3 regions of the Rhodococcus sp. 1R11 genome follow, and region 3 is predicted to be linked to each of the others. Evidence: predicted binding sites of a transcription regulator. Region 3 holds the regulator's gene; each other region holds the start of a gene.
What was found. The regulator LexA, encoded in region 3, represses DNA repair genes until DNA is damaged. The targets are predictions, from matches to a motif close to CGAACANNTGTTCG.
Positions count from the first base shown of each region.

Region 1 (5,221 bases), on a different contig from region 3:
CGGATCAGCCGGTTCCAGACGCTGTTGGTCAAGTGGCTGGTGATGTTCGTTCTCGCCATGCTCGTATCCGGCCTGTACCTACTGATCAGCCATCTGCTGAGCATGCCAATCACCCACGCGTGGACCCTGTGGATGTACGGCGCGTTCGCGATCACCGCCGTCGGATTCACAGCGCTCGCGGTGATGTCGGCGTTCGGCACAGCAGGGTTGCTGATCAATTTGGTCGTCTTCATCATCCTGGCGCTGCCGTCCTCGGGCGGCACGATTCCCCTCGAGGCGAGCGCGCCGATCTTCACGTGGCTGGCGCAGTTCGAGCCGATGCATCAGATCTTCCTCGGAACTCGCTCGATCCTGTATTTCAATGCCTCCCCTGACGCCGGCCTGCTGCACTCGGTGGGTATGACGTCTCTCGGGTTACTCATCGGGCTCGTGTTCGGCCTGGCGTTCACCCTGCTCTACGACCGCAAGGGCCTCGACAGAAGCCTCGATTCTCCGAGTGTTATCAGCTGACGCCGGTACACTCGATCCAATGCTTGCCGTCAATCCAGCCGGGAGCGTGGCACCCCGACGGGCCGTCCGCGCCTACCTCGACGTCGCCATTGTCGTTCTCGTGCTCGTGGGCACCAACCTCATCGCACACTTCACCACGGTGTGGGCGAGTATCGCGACGGTTCCGATCGCCGCGGTTCTCCTGGTGATCCTGTCGAACCGTCGCGGACTCGGATGGGCCGAGCTGGGACTGTCACCGAAGCAGTGGAAGACGGGTTCGCTCTACGCACTCGGTGCCGTCGGCATCGTCCTGACCGTCATCGCCATCGGTGCCTTGCTGCCGATGACGCGGCCCTTCTTCATGGCCGATCGCTACGCCACCATCTCCGCGGCGCTGGTCGCCTCGATGATCGTCATCCCGCTGCAGACGGTCATTCCGGAAGAACTCGCGTTCCGTGGGGTACTGCACGGCACGTTGGGCCGCGTCTACGGCGCACGCGGAGTCTTCGCGGCAGGGTCCCTGCTCTTCGGTCTGTGGCACATTGCATCCTCGCTCGGCCTGACCGCAGGAAACGTGGGGCTCAGCGGATTTCTCGGTGGCGGGTTGTTCGGACAGATCGTCGGGATCGCACTCGCTGTCGTCGCGACCGCCGCCGCCGGGGTCGTCTTCACGTGGCTACGCAGCCGCAGCGGAAGTCTCATCGCGCCCATTGCCCTGCACTGGTCGCTCAACGGACTCGGCGCACTGGCCGCAGCCCTCGTATGGCACGCATCGACAAGCTGAACGACATGAAAGACGAGCTGCACCAATACCTTCGGATCGCTCGCCAGAACATGCTGTGGAAACTCGACGGCCTCACCGAATACCAGAAGCGGCGACCGATGACGCCGACCGGAACCAACCTCCTCGGGCTGGTCAAGCACCTCGCCATCGTCGAATACGGCTACTTCGGCCTCACATTCGGTCGCGAATTCCCAGCTCCTTTCGCGAAATTGGAAGCAGAAGGCACGGCCCGGCCTAACTCCGACATGTGGGCCACCGCCGAAGAATCGTCGGAATCCATTGTCGCTCTGTACCGAAAGGCCTGGGAACACTCCGACAAGACCATCGACGCCCACGAACTCGACTCGTTCGGACGCGTCCTGCACTGGCCGGTGGAGAAGCAAGAAGTGACGCTGCACCGAGTCCTGGTCCAGATGATTGCAGAAACCAACCGGCACGCGGGGCACGCAAGACATCGTGCGCGAACTCATCGACCAGACCGTCGGAATGCGTCATGGCAACGAGAACATGGCCGACGGCAACGAAGCATGGTGGGCACAGTACCGAACCGAGCTGGAAACCGTTGCGCAAGAAGCTGATCCAAGCTCTTCCGACGATACGACGGATTGACCTACCAGTTCGTTCGACTGCGTGGCGGGCCGATATCACAGAGCACCGACAGGTTAGACTTCACGAATCCTTATGCATGGCAATAGTTTTCGATTCGATCATCATTGCGCATCGAACACCCGTTCGATACACTTGATCCATGACAACGGAGATCTGGCAACTGAGCGAGGCAGAACTCCTCGCCGACGCCGCCGCGGTCTCCCACCGGATCCAACTGCTCGAAGCACGACGGATTGCCCTTGTCGCCGACATCGACACCCGCGTCAGCCGAGAGAAACTCGGGTTCCCCGGACCCGCCGGCTGGCTCACCTCCACCACCCTGCTCTCACCGTCCAAAGCCAACAAGATCGTCGCCCTCGCCCGCGGCATGAAGAACTTCCCCGACATCGCCGACGCCGTGAACACCGGCGTCATGTCCGTCGACCACGCCGCCCTGATCCTCACCTTCGCCGAAACACCCCCGAAGAACCTCCCCCAAGAGGGTCGCGATGTCGCACGTAAAGCTCTGATCGCCGCCGCCACCGGACCCGAAGCCCGCACCAGCCGCATCCGCGCAGCCATCACCAGGTTGCAGGACAGCTTCGGCAACGACAAACCACCCGCCGAGGACACCGACCGCAACGAACTCTTCGCCTCCACAACCCTGAACGGGCGCCTGGTGCTCAAAGGCGACTTCGATGCCGTCACCGGCGAGAAGCTACTCACCGCACTCTCCCCCTGACCGAACCCCACCCCGCCGCCGACGGCACCTCAGACGATCGCAGTCCCGCCAAGCGCAGAGCCGACGCCTTCGGGCACATCCTCGACCGCTACCTCGCCTCCAGCAACAGGCCCACCGAAGGCGGCGAAAAGCCACACGTCAACCTGCACATCCGGTTGCAGGACCTCACCGACCTCCGCGGCAACCTGAACGCCGACAACGACATCACGGACGACGAGAAGACCCGCGCCACAACCGAACCCGATCCCGACTTCGCCGACCGACACGACCGACACGACCGACACGACCGACACGAACGAGATGACAGCAACGAGGGTGATAGCCGGAGTGACGGTGAGGGTGTAGATCGTGACCCTGGCGCGAATCGCGGTGCGTATCGTGACCTGTTCGGTGACGGCACGTCGGTCGGATGGCTACCGTGGATGGGACCCTCTCTCCCGCAACACCTCCCGCCAACTCGCCTGCGACTGCCTACTCACCGCCATCGTCATGGACGAGAACGGCAACCCACTCAACCTCGCCCGCACCGCACGCACCGTCACCGCGAAACAGAAACGCGCGTTGACTGCCCGCGATCACGGCTGCGCGTTCCCCGGCTGCGGAAAACCCGCCGCCTGGACCGAAGGCCACCACATCTGGCACTGGGCCGACGGCGGCCCCACCGACATGAACAACCTCGTCCTACTCTGCGGATTCCACCACCGACTCATCCACCACAGCGATTGGGAAGTGTTCATCGCCGCCGACCAGCACCCCTGGTTCGTGCCACCGGCCACCGTCGACCCCTACCGACAACCCCGACAATCCCACGCCCGAGCCGGCCCCCACATCGCCTGAACCCCACGCAAAACACACTCCAGCCCCACACAAACACACCAGCCCCGCACCGAGAACACGGTGCGGGGCTGGAAGAGATTGGGCTCAGGAACCCGAGGGAGCTACCGGCGGAGCGGGAGGGGTCGCACCATCAGCGGGAGCAGGCGGCGCGGGAGGCGTCGCACCGTCAGCGGGAGCAGGCGGCGCGGGCGGAGTCGCGCCATCGGCCGGAGCCGGCGGCGCAGGAGGCGTCGCACCGTCAGCGGGAGCAGGCGGCGCGGGCGGAGTCGCGCCATCGGCCGGAGCCGGCGGCGCAGGAGGCGTCGCACCATCGGCCGGAGCGCACACAGCACCACCGGGGCCACCTGCGCCCGGCCCACCCTTACCCGGACCACCATCGGCCGGTCCGCCCTTGCCCGGACCACCCGCGGGCGGGGCAGGCGGCGTTGCGCCGTCACCCGGTGCCGGTGGTGTTGCGCCATCACCCGGTGGGGTCGGAACCGCGGGAACCGTCGATCCGTCACCGGAATCGGGAGCCGCAGGCACCTCCGATGCATCCACAACGCCACCACCGTCGGTTCGCTGCCCGAGGGCAGATGAGGACGCCACGGTGGACACGCCTGGCGAGACGTCGGGTCCGGTTGCTGCGAACACCGCCGCGGTCACCAGGGCTCCTAGGGCAAGTCCGGCTGCTGCGGTCGCTGCGAGCGGCACCCGTCCCTTCCACCGCTTGGGCTTGTTCTCCCGAGTTGCCTGGGCGCTCGGGGTGGGCTCGGGGTTCGATGCGGCGGGAATCGGTTGGGTCTGATCGTTCACGTTCACTCCTTGTTCGGACTGCGTCGTTCGTTTCGGTCTGTCACCGACACTGCCGCCGTTAGCTGAAGTCACCCTGAAGCTGGGCGCATCTTCAGGATCACTTCAGCTGGTGGGTGACAATCGAGGGATGACATACAGTTCCGCTCCCCGGGTGATGGTGGTGGAGGATTCGCTGCCCATCAGGGAAGCGCTGCTCGCGGCGTTCGAGGACGCGGGATTCACCGCCGTGTCCCTGCCCGACGGCGACGACTTCGAGACCACGATGGCCGGCTTTCGTCCCGATGTGGTGATCCTCGACATCATGCTTCCCGGTGCGCGAGACGGTTTCGATCTCATCGGCGTCGTCCGGCAGAGCAGCGATGCGGGCATCATCATGGTCACTGCGAAAGACCAGCTGGCCGACCGGTTGCGCGGGCTCGGCGATGGTGCCGACGACTATGTGGTCAAGCCTTTCCAACTCGACGAGGTAGTTGCCCGCGCTAGATCCGTATTGCGCCGCCGCGGTCGTTCTTCCGACGCGGTCCAGGTCGGTGATCTCCTGGTCGACGAGCCCGCCGGAGTGGTCACTCGGGCGGGTCAGGTTCTCGATCTGACGGCGACCGAGCTCCGCTTGGCCACGTTTCTCGTCGCGCAGCGCGGCCGCACAGTCTCCAAAACCTCCATCCTCGAATCGGTCTGGGGCTACGGCGCGTACGACGGGAACCTGGTGGAAGTTCACATCAGTGCGTTGCGTCGCAAGATGGAAGCGCATGGGCCGCGGTTGATCCATACCGTCCGCGGCCTGGGTTATGCATTGCGGGCTCCGCAGTGAAGCGCACGCCCACCCCCTCGCTCCGGATGCGGGTGGTCGCCACCGTCGTCGTGTTGTTCGCGGCTCTACTGGTGATTGTCGGCTCGTCCGTGGATGTCGTTCTCGGTCAGCAGCTTCGGCGTGACCTGGAAGCGCGGTTGTCGGACCGGGCCACTCGGGCTGTCGAGCTCGTGCA
Region 1 covers NZ_SPNG01000006.1:291,066-296,286, reverse strand. Annotated here, with positions in the region: gene E4P29_RS13570 (DUF3533 domain-containing protein) at 1-510, shown strand, start outside; gene E4P29_RS13565 (CPBP family intramembrane glutamic endopeptidase) at 530-1,273, shown strand; partial or broken gene E4P29_RS13560 (DinB family protein) at 1,279-1,882, shown strand; gene E4P29_RS26355 (DUF222 domain-containing protein) at 2,022-2,603, shown strand; gene E4P29_RS26350 (hypothetical protein) at 2,633-2,896, opposite strand; partial or broken gene E4P29_RS26345 (HNH endonuclease) at 2,984-3,440, shown strand; gene E4P29_RS13550 (collagen-like protein) at 3,525-4,235, opposite strand; gene E4P29_RS13545 (response regulator transcription factor) at 4,363-5,046, shown strand; gene E4P29_RS13540 (HAMP domain-containing sensor histidine kinase) at 5,043-5,221, shown strand, end outside.
Region 1: a site for LexA is predicted at 1,995-2,008, ahead of E4P29_RS26355 (DUF222 domain-containing protein). Genes of this name have one in related genera too.

Region 2 (5,221 bases), on a different contig from region 3:
GTTACCGCGAGCCACGTCCGATGGTCTACTCGGGCCTCTACCCACTCGACGGCTCGGACTACCCGGACCTGCGCGACGCCCTCGAAAAGCTTCAGCTCAACGACGCGGCCCTGACCTACGAGCCGGAGACCTCCGTGGCTCTCGGGTTCGGCTTCCGCTGCGGCTTCCTCGGGTTGCTGCACATGGAGATCACCCGCGAGCGGCTCGAGCGTGAATTCAACCTCGACTTGATCTCGACCTCACCGAACGTGGTCTACCGCGTCGAAATGGAGGACGGTGCCGAGCACATCGTCACCAACCCGTCGTACTGGCCCGAGGGCAAGGCGCGGGAAGTATTCGAACCCATGGTCAAGTGCACCATCATCTCGCCGAGCGAGTTCATCGGCTCGATCATGGAGCTGTGTCAGGGTCGACGGGGCGAGCTCGGCGGTATGGACTACCTGTCGGAGACCCGCGTCGAACTGCGCTACACGATCCCGATGGCCGAGATCATCTTCGACTTCTTCGACATCCTGAAGTCACGTACTCGGGGATACGCCAGCCTCGACTACGAGGAAATCGGCGAGCAGAGCGGTGCATTGGTAAAGGTCGACATCCTGCTGCAGGGCGAGGCCGTGGACGCGTTCTCGGCGATCGTCCACAAGGATGCTGCCGCTGCTTACGGCAACAAGATGACGACCAAGCTCAAGGAACTGATTCCGCGGCAGCAGTTCGAGGTGCCGATTCAGGCTGCTATCGGATCTCGCATCATTGCCCGTGAGAACATCCGCGCCATCCGTAAGGACGTGCTTGCCAAGTGCTACGGCGGCGACATCAGCCGTAAGCGCAAGCTGCTCGAGAAGCAGAAGGAAGGCAAGAAGCGAATGAAGACCATCGGACGGGTCGAGGTTCCGCAGGAAGCCTTCGTGGCGGCACTGTCCTCGGAGTCCTCGTCGGACAAGCCGAAGAAGTAGCCGGACGTAACCTCCGCTCTCCGAAGTCGTTGTAACGCAACCTGTTCCGGCCCCGCACCGTGTTCTCGGTGCGGGGCTGGTGTGTTTGTGTGGGGCTGGTGTGTGTTTTGCGTGGGGTTCAGGCGATGTGGGGGCCGGCTCGGGCGTGGGATTGTCGGGGTTGTCGGTTGGGGTCGACGGTGGCCGGGGGTACGAACCAGGGGTGCTGGTCGGCGGCGATGAACACTTCCCAGTCGCTGTGGTGGATGAGTCGGTGGTGGAATCCGCAGAGTAGGACGAGGTTGTTCATGTCGGTGGGGCCGCCGTCGGCCCAGTGCCAGATGTGGTGGCCTTCGGTCCAGGCGGCGGGTTTGCCGCAGCCGGGGAACGCGCAGCCGTGATCGCGGGCAGTCAATGCGCGTTTCTGTTTGGCGGTGACGGTGCGTGCGGTGCGGGCGAGGTTGAGTGGGTTGCCGTTCTCGTCCATGACGATGGCGGTGAGTAGGCAGTCGCAGGCGAGTTGGCGGGAGGTGTTGCGGGAGAGGGGCCCCATCCAGGGCAGCCACCCGACCGACGTGCCGTCACCGAACAGGTCCCGATACGCGCCGCGGTCGGCGGCGACTGGATCGCCGCCGCCACCGTCGGCGTTGGCTTCGTCGTTGTCGGATTCTGCTGCGGCGCGGGTGGTTTCGTCGTCGGTGATGTCGCTGTTGTTCTGACTGTTCTGGCTTTGGAGGTCTTGTAGTCGGATGTGCAGGTTGATGTGTGGTTTTTCGCCGCCTTCGGTGGGTCTGTTGCTGGAGGCGAGGTAGCGGTCGAGGATGTGCCCGAAGGCGTCGGCTCGTCTCTTGGCGGGGCTGCGGTCGTCTCCGGCTTTTAGTGTCTCGGTGCCGTCGGCGGCGGGGTGGGGTTCGGTGAGCGGGGAGAGTGCGGTGAGGAGTTTCTCTCCGGTGATCGCGTCGAAGTCGCCTTTGAGCACCAGGCGCCCGTTCAGGGTTGTGGAGGCGAAGAGTTCGTTGCGGTCGGTGTCTTCGGCGGGTGGCTTGTTGTTGCCGAAGGTGTCCTGCAACCTGGTGATGGCTGCGCGGATGCGGCTGGTGCGGGCTTCGGGTCCGGTGGCGGCGGCGATCAGAGCTTTACGTGCGACATCGCGACCCTCTTCCGACAGGTTCTTCGGGGGTGTTTCGGCGAAGGTGAGGATCAGGGCGGCGTGGTCGACGGACATGACGCCGGTGTTCACGGCGTCGGCGATGTCGGGGAAGTTCTTCATGCCGCGGGCGAGGGCGACGATCTTGGTGGCTTTGGACGGTGAGAGAAGGGTGGTGGAGGTGAGCCAGCCGGCGGGTCCGGGGAACCCGAGCTTCTCTCGGCTGACGCGGGTGTCGATGTCGGCGACCAGAGCAATCCGTCGTGCTTCGAGCAGTTGGATCCGGTGGGAGACCGCGGCAGCGTCGGCGAGGAGTTCTGCCTCGCTCAGTTGCCAGATCTCCGTGGTCATGGATCAAGTGTATCGAACGGGTGTTCGACACGCAATTATGATCAAGTCGAAAACTATTGCTGCGCAGAATGATTCGTGAATCGAAACCTGTCGGTGGTCCGTGGTATCGGACGGAGAGTACATTTCGAATCTGTGACGACGCCGATCCTGAAGAAATTGCGTGTTCCCGTTGTCGGTGCGCCCATGGCGGGCGGTCCGAGTACTCCCGAGCTCGCCCGGGCTGTGTCCGAGGCCGGCGGACTCGGAATGATCGCCGGCGCGTTGTTGACGCCGGATGCCCTTGCCGCGCAGGTAGATTCGATGCGGGGTCTGGTGTTCGGGGTCAATCTTTTCCTACCCGAGGAGCCGTCGGGCGCGAACGTCGACTCTTACGCCGAGCATCTGGCACCGTGGTTCGAGCGATTCGACGCCGAACCCGGCGTGCTGAAACGCCGCGATGATTACTACCCGGAGAAATTCGCCTGGCTGATTGCCCATCCGGTGCCGGTGGTGTCGAGTACATTCGCCACCTTCGATGCCGACGAGGTTGCCCAGTTGCATTCCGTGGGAACCGAAGTGTGGGCAACGGTGGCAACCGCCTCCGATGCGTCGATCGCCACCGCGAATGGTGTGGACGCGCTGGTGGTGCAGGGGCCCGAGGCGGGCGGACACCGAGGCACGTTCGACGGGTCGGCTCCGGAGGAGCCGTTGACGGAGTTGCTGGTCGCCGTACGTGGAATCTCGGATCTGCCCCGTATCGCGGCCGGCGGGCTCATGGACGGCAACGATATTGCGCCGCTGCTGGATTCGGGTGCCGCGCATGCAGCTCAGCTGGGTACTGCGTTTCTGAACACTCCCGAGGCAGGAACGAAGCCTGTGCACCGCGAGCAGCTGGCCAGTGCGTCGGGTACCGCCGTGACGAAGGCGTTTTCGGGTCGTCCTGCGCGAGGCTTGGTGAACGAGTTCATGCGCGAGAACTCCGAAGCCGCTCCGCTGGCGTATCCCGATCTGCATTACCTGACCGCGCCGATGCGCGCGAAGGCCGCAGCAGCGGGTGACCCGTCGGGACTGTCGATGTGGGCCGGGACCGGTTATCGCCGCGCTCAGGCGAAACCGGCGGCCGAGCTGGTCGCCGAATGGGCGAGGCAACTCGGCCGCTGAACCAGACAGCTCAGGGGTTGGCGTGGGCGGGCTGGAAGTGTCCCGATGCCTGGGCTTCCTCGGCTCGGATGACGTGCACCACTGCGTTGATCAACGCCAAGTGCGTGAATGCTTGCGGAAAGTTGCCGAGGTGACGGCCGGTGCGATGGTCGATCTCTTCGGCGTAGAGCTTGAGCGGGCTCGCGTAGGCGAGCAGTCGTTCGCACAGGTGCTTGGCGCGCGGGAGTTCGTCGATCTCCACCAGAGCGGACACGAGCCAGAACGAGCAGATCGTGAACGTGCCTTCCTCGCCGGCCAAGCCGTCGTCGGTGGTGTCGGTTCGGTAGCGCAGAACCAAGCCGTCCTCGGTCAACTCGTCGGCGATGGCGAGCACTGTGGCGCGGATTCGCTCGTCGTCGGCCGGCAGGAATCGCAGCAGCGGTGCCAGCAGCAACGACGCGTCGAGCGACGGGTCGCCGTAGCGCTGGGTCAGTACTCCGCGCGAGTCGGTGCCGTTCTCGAGAATGTCGGCCTTGATCTCGTCCGCGATCTCGTTCCACTGGTCCGAGTAGTCCTTCTCGCCGTGGATATCGGCGAGCTTGGCTCCGCGATCGAGCGCGACCCAACACATGAGCTTCGAAGACGTGAAGTGCTGCGGTTCGCCGCGCACCTCCCAGATGCCACGGTCCGGTTTGCGCCAGTTCGCGATCGCTTCCTCGACCTGTCGTTTGAGCAGCGGCCACAGGAATTCCGGGACGTGCTCGCGCGACTTGACGTGCAGGTACACCGAGTCGAGCATGGTGCCCCAGATGTCGTGCTGCTCTTGGTCGTAGGCCCCGTTGCCGATGCGCACCGGCCGCGCGCCGTCGTATCCGGACAGGTGCGGAAGCTCGCTCTCGTCGAGGGTCTTCTCTCCGCCGATGCCGTACATCACCTGCAGCGGATTGACCTCGCCGTTCGCCGTCGTCGCCACGTCGGACATGAACGCGAAGAAGTCGTTGGCTTCACGGTCCAGTCCGAGCGTGTACAGACCCCACAGAGCGAATGTCGAGTCGCGGACCCAGGTGTAGCGATAGTCCCAGTTACGTTCTCCGCCCGGTGTTTCGGGTAGCGACGTGGTCGACGCGGCGAGCAGTGCTCCCGTGGGTGCGTAGGTCAGTCCTTTGAGGGTCAGAGCGCTGCGCTGGAGGTAGCCGCGCCACGGATGATCGGGGAATCGGCCGATTGTGATCCACTGCCGCCAGCATTCCGAGGTCTGCCACATCTTGCTGGCCGCTTCCTCGAACGTCTGGGGTGCGGGAAGATCGGACCACGACAGCGCGACGAAGATGTTGTCGCCCTCCGTCATTCGGGTTCGCGCGCGTGCTTCGCGGCCCTCGATGCCGATCCGAAGATTGGTGGTCAATTTCAGGGTGGGCTGGTCGCCGTCGGCGCTCGCCTCGCAGGTCGCGGTGGTCTCCTCGTACACCTTGCCGGTGTACTCCCATGTCGCGGGTGCCCTATGGTAGTCGAAGGCGGGCTCGCAGCTCATCTCCAATTCGACTGTGCCGCTGACACATTTGATGGTACGGAGCAAGATGTGCTCTGCATCCCAGTCGCTCGGTGCGCGCTTGTGAGTTCGAGAACGCTGATCGGTGTTGTGCCAGGGGCCCATCACCAACGCGTCACGCAC
Region 2 covers NZ_SPNG01000002.1:231,440-236,660, forward strand. Annotated here, with positions in the region: gene lepA (translation elongation factor 4) at 1-953, shown strand, start outside; gene E4P29_RS04315 (HNH endonuclease signature motif containing protein) at 1,072-2,430, opposite strand; gene E4P29_RS04320 (nitronate monooxygenase) at 2,563-3,570, shown strand; gene E4P29_RS04325 (glycoside hydrolase family 15 protein) at 3,581-5,221, opposite strand, start outside.
Region 2: a site for LexA is predicted at 2,444-2,457, ahead of E4P29_RS04315 (HNH endonuclease signature motif containing protein). Genes of this name have one in related genera too.

Region 3 (5,221 bases):
CTGCGCTCTTCTTGATCATCACACGCGGGCGGGTACCGAGCTACCTCGGGTCGTCGTTCGCCTTCCTGGCCCCGCTCGGTGCGACCGCAGCCGACGGACCCGCCGCGCAGCTCGGTGCCGTTCTGTGTGTCGGCGTCGTGCTGGCTGCAATCGGCTTCGTCGTGAAGTTCGCCGGAGCGCGGGTGCTCGACGCAGCGATGCCGCCCGTCGTCACCGGTGCGGTGGTCGTATTGATCGGGCTCAATCTGGCCCCTGCCGCGACGACCTCGTTCGAAGCGCAACCGCTCGTCGCGGCCGTCACCCTGGCGGCGATTCTCCTCGCGACGGCCGTCGGTCCCGGACTGGTGGGCCGACTCGGGATCCTGCTCGGTGTCGTCGTGGGCTGGGTATTCGCCGCCGTCACCGGTGGTATCGCGCAACCACGACTCGACGCGCTGAGCGCCGCGAGCTGGGTCGGGCTACCCGAGTTCCGTGGCCCGTCGTTCGAGCTGTCGGTGATCCTGGTAGCACTGCCGGTGGTGATTGTCCTCGTCGCCGAGAACGTCGGACACGTCAAAGCCGTCGCGGCGATGACCGGAAAGAACCTCGACGACGTGGCCGGTGACGCTCTGATCGCCGATGGGTTGGCCACCACCCTCGCCGGGGCCGCTGGTGGATCGGGAACCACCACGTACGCCGAGAACATCGGTGTCATGGCCGCTACCCGCGTGTACTCGACCGCCGCCTACTGGGTTGCCGCGATCACCGCGATCGTGTTGGCGTTCTCGCCCAAGTTCGGTGCGCTGATCTTCACCGTCCCGGACGGTGTGATCGGGGGAGCGACACTCGTGCTCTACGGACTCATCGGACTGCTCGGCGTTCGAATCTGGACCGATGCCAAAGTGGATTTCACCGATCCGGTGAACCTCACCGTCGTCGCAGCAGCACTCGTCGCCGGCATCGGCGACCTGACGCTCTCCGTCGGATCGGTCGAACTCGGTGGAATCGCTTGGGGATCGCTGGGCATCCTCGTCGGATACCCGATCGTCTCGGCGCTGGCCCGAGGCAGAACGAATGGACGACGCTAGCAGGGGCGGTCACGGATCGCGCACGTTTTGGTCATCGACCCTCGGTACACCGCAAACGTACTGTTGAACCGTGACGTCAGTCGCACCGACGACCGCGCTGTGACCCCCCTTCTCGCGGTCGACGACGGTGCGCACCGAACAAGGAGATCTGCGTGGAACGCACACTTTTCGAGCCCGAGCACGAGCTGTTCCGGGAGTCGTACCGGAAGTTTCTCGAACAGCACGTAGCCCCCAATCACGCGAAGTGGGAAGAGCAGAACATCGTCGACCGCGGCGTCTGGGTCGAGGCCGGCAAGCAGGGCTTCCTCGGAACTGCCGCACCGGAGGAGTTCGGCGGTGGCGGCGTCAAGGACTTCCGCTACAACGCCATCGTCACCGAGGAAACCACCCGCGGCGGCTACAGCGGCATCGGCTTCACTCTGCACAACGACGTCGTCGCGCCGTACTTCATCGAGTTGGCCAACGACGAGCAGAAGCAGCGCTGGCTTCCCGGATTCTGCTCCGGTGAGCTGATCACCGCGATCGCCATGACCGAGCCGGGCACCGGCAGCGACCTACAGGGGATCAAGACCAAGGCCGTTCGGGACGGCGACGACTGGGTATTGAACGGATCGAAGACGTTCATCACCAACGGCATCAATGCCGATTTGATCGTCGTCGTAGCGTGCACCGACCCCGAGAAGGGTGCCCAGGGCTTCAGCTTGCTGGTCGTAGAGCGCGACATGCCCGGTTTCGAGCGTGGCCGCAACCTGGACAAGATCGGCATGAAGGCCCAGGACACCGCGGAACTCAGCTTTACCGACGTTCGGGTTCCGGCCGCCAACCTGCTCGGCGAAGAAGGCATGGGCTTCATCTACCTGATGCAGAACTTGCCTCAGGAGCGCCTCTCGATTGCCGTCGTCGCGGCTGCGGCCATGGAATCGGCACTGGAGATGACCATCCAGTACTGCCGCGATCGCAAGGCATTCGGTAAGTCGATCGGAAAGTTCCAGAACACGCGATTCGTGTTGGCGGAGCTGGCTACCGAAACCACCGCTACCCGCATCATGGTCGACAAGTTCATCGAACTGCTCAACGACGGCAAGCTGACCGTGCAGGAAGCCGCCATGGCGAAGTGGTGGACCACCGAGAACCAGGTCAAGCTCATCGACCGATGCCTCCAGCTGCACGGCGGCTACGGTTACATGAAGGAATACCCGATTGCCAAGGCTTACATGGATTCTCGGGTACAGACCATCTACGGCGGCACCACGGAGATCATGAAGGAGATCATCGGTCGTGGACTGAATCTCTGATTCTGCCGATCGTTCGGAACCGACGAGAAGGGCCGCAGCACCTGTGCTGCGGCCCTTCTTTCGTTGTGTCCGAACAGAGTTCAGAGCTTGCGCATCACGGTGACGACCTTGCCGAGAATCGCGGCATTGTTACCCGGGATCGGCTCGAACAATGGGTTGTGCGGCATGAGCCACACCTCACCCTTGGAACGCTTGAACGTCTTGACGGTGGCCTCGCCCTCGATCATCGCTGCCACGATGTCGCCGTTGTCGGCCACGGACTGTTGACGCACCACCACCCAGTCGCCATCGCAGATGGCCGCGTCGATCATGGACTCGCCGACCACCTTGAGCAAGAACAGTGATCCCTGACCGACCAACTCGCGGGGGAGTGGGAACACGTCCTCGACGGCTTCCTCGGCCAGAATCGGACCACCCGCGGCGATCCGGCCGAGAACCGGCACGAACGTCGGCGTCGGCAACCGATCCTGCTCGTTGGACGCTGCCGAACCGTCCACCGCTGCCGCGGCCTGATCTGCCTGCACCTCGTCCAGTCCACGGACGTCGACCGCGCGAGGGCGGTTGGCATCGCGCCGCAGGAACCCTTTGCGCTCGAGGGTACGAAGCTGATGAGCGACGGACGACGTCGACGTCAGGCCCACGGCATCGCCGATCTCTCGAATACTGGGTGGGTATCCGCGCTCGGTGACCGAGGCCCGGATGACCTCCAACACTTTCCGTTGGCGCTCGGTGAGCCCTGCGCTGATGTCGGTGCCGACCTCCATGGCCTTCGGGGTCGGCTCGGCGGCCGGCTTTCCGGCCGCAGCCTTGCCGACCGTCGAGGATCCGGCTCGCGCGGAACCAGCTTTCGTGGAACCCGTCGTACTGGAACCGGTGATGGACCTCGTCGAGGTCTCGTCCTTCATGCTGTCGGCCTCCTGCTGATGCGGCTGGATTCGGTCTACGCGGTATCGATCCACGCGGACTGGAGTTGATGATGTCGACTCGTGTGGCGTGTGGTTTCTGACACGAATCTAGCGTGTATCAGCTGTTGAATCAAACATCTGTTCGACTCGTGTCGCGTTTTCTACAGACTTTGTCGGAGGCGCGTGATAGAACTTCGAACAAGCGTCCATCGAACGCCTGATCGAACAATCGATCCAACGAGCGAAGACGAGGTTCCGATGACCATCACCACCGATCGTCCCACCACTGCCGGTATGCGTTCGCGATCCGGTGTCGTCGAGCGTCGTCGGCGGTCGCGGCCCGTGCTGCAGAACCACGGGCGTCGGACGCAGAACGGCCCGTGCTTGCCCGTCCTGGACGAGTCCTGGACCGACGTGACCGATCGCGAGATGGCGGATCGAGACTTCGACGACACCTCGGCTCATTTCGCGAACCAGACCGTGCGCCCACGCTCTCTGGTTCTGTGGATGTTGGCTGTGGTCGTCGTGGCCGGCGGTCTGCTCGGCATCGCGAATCTGCGCGCGACCACACCCGACGCGGCCACTCAGCCTGCCGGCGCGGTCATGGTGCACGACGGAGCGCTCGTCGAGTACGCACCCAGCAGATGACCACCGGCACCATGGTGCCCAGCGTGGCTGAGTATCCTCGAAGACTGCCCCGACGCGCACGTTCGTCGTCGGAGTATCGGCTACGACGGAGGCTCCCTCATGCATTGCCCGTTCTGCAGGCACCCCGACTCACGCGTGGTGGATTCGCGTGAAATGGACGAGGGTCAGGCAATACGGCGACGCCGGTCCTGCCCCGAGTGCGGTCGTCGCTTCACCACCGTGGAGGCTGCTGTGCTCGCCGTCGTGAAGCGCAGCGGTGTGACCGAGCCGTTCAGTCGGGAGAAGGTCGTCAAAGGCGTTCGTCGCGCCTGCCAGGGCAGAGACGTCGACAACGACGCGCTGAACCTGCTGGCTCAGCAAGTCGAAGACAACATCCGCGCGGCCGGTTCGGCGGAGATTCCCAGCAACGAAGTGGGCCTGGCCATTCTCGGACCGCTACGCGATCTCGACGAAGTGGCCTACCTTCGTTTCGCATCGGTCTACCGCTCGTTCAGTTCGGCCGAGGACTTCGAGAAGGAAATTCACGAACTCCGCAAACATCGAGAGTCCGCCGACGTCGAGTGAACCGCGGGCCGATCAGCGAGACTGATCGGCGATCGCCTTCTCGATGCGCTTCTCCGATACCGGATACGCAGTACGAACTCCCTGGGCGAAGAGCCCCACCCGCAGTTCCTCGATCATCCAGAACAGCTCCTGCACACCCGAGCTGTTCTTCCTGCTTTCCGGAAGCGAATCCAACAGCCGCCCGTACGAGCCGTACACCCGGTCGAGAACGTCCATCGCCGCAGCGTCGCGGCCCGCGCTGCTCGGCAGAGTGGACAGCCTCTTGGTCGCCGCAGCGAGATAGCGTGGCAGATCGGCCAACCGTCGAGAACCGAACTCGGTGACGAAACCGCGAAAGATCAGGCCATCGAGCTGTTCTCGGACATCGTCGGCGGGCTCACCCGATGCGTTCTGCAACTGGGACGACAGAGCCAACGCGGCCGTCAGAACCGGTCGAACCAGAGCGAGAACAGCAGCAGTACGCCGCGGAACCTCTGCGTCCACCAGTGCCCTGAGCTTGTCGAACTCGGCCGGATCGCGAACCGGTCCGCCGTGCGCGTCCATCGCTTCTTCCACAGCGAGCGCACGGCATTCCTCGAGCAGCGCATCGACGCCGCCGTACGGGTTCTGGCCGAGCGCAAGACGTTCGGCGGTCGGCAGCCCGGCCAGCAGGGCTTTCGTTCCCTTCGGTGCCGTGGCGAGCAGCAGAGTACGGGTGCCCGCGCGCATGGCTGTGCGTTGCTGGGCGGGGGTGCTGAGCACT
Region 3 covers NZ_SPNG01000004.1:414,920-420,140, forward strand. Annotated here, with positions in the region: gene E4P29_RS09915 (solute carrier family 23 protein) at 1-1,067, shown strand, start outside; gene E4P29_RS09920 (acyl-CoA dehydrogenase family protein) at 1,220-2,362, shown strand; gene lexA (transcriptional repressor LexA) at 2,443-3,126, opposite strand; gene E4P29_RS09930 (hypothetical protein) at 3,526-3,915, shown strand; gene nrdR (transcriptional regulator NrdR) at 4,015-4,479, shown strand; gene hrpA (ATP-dependent RNA helicase HrpA) at 4,492-5,221, opposite strand, start outside.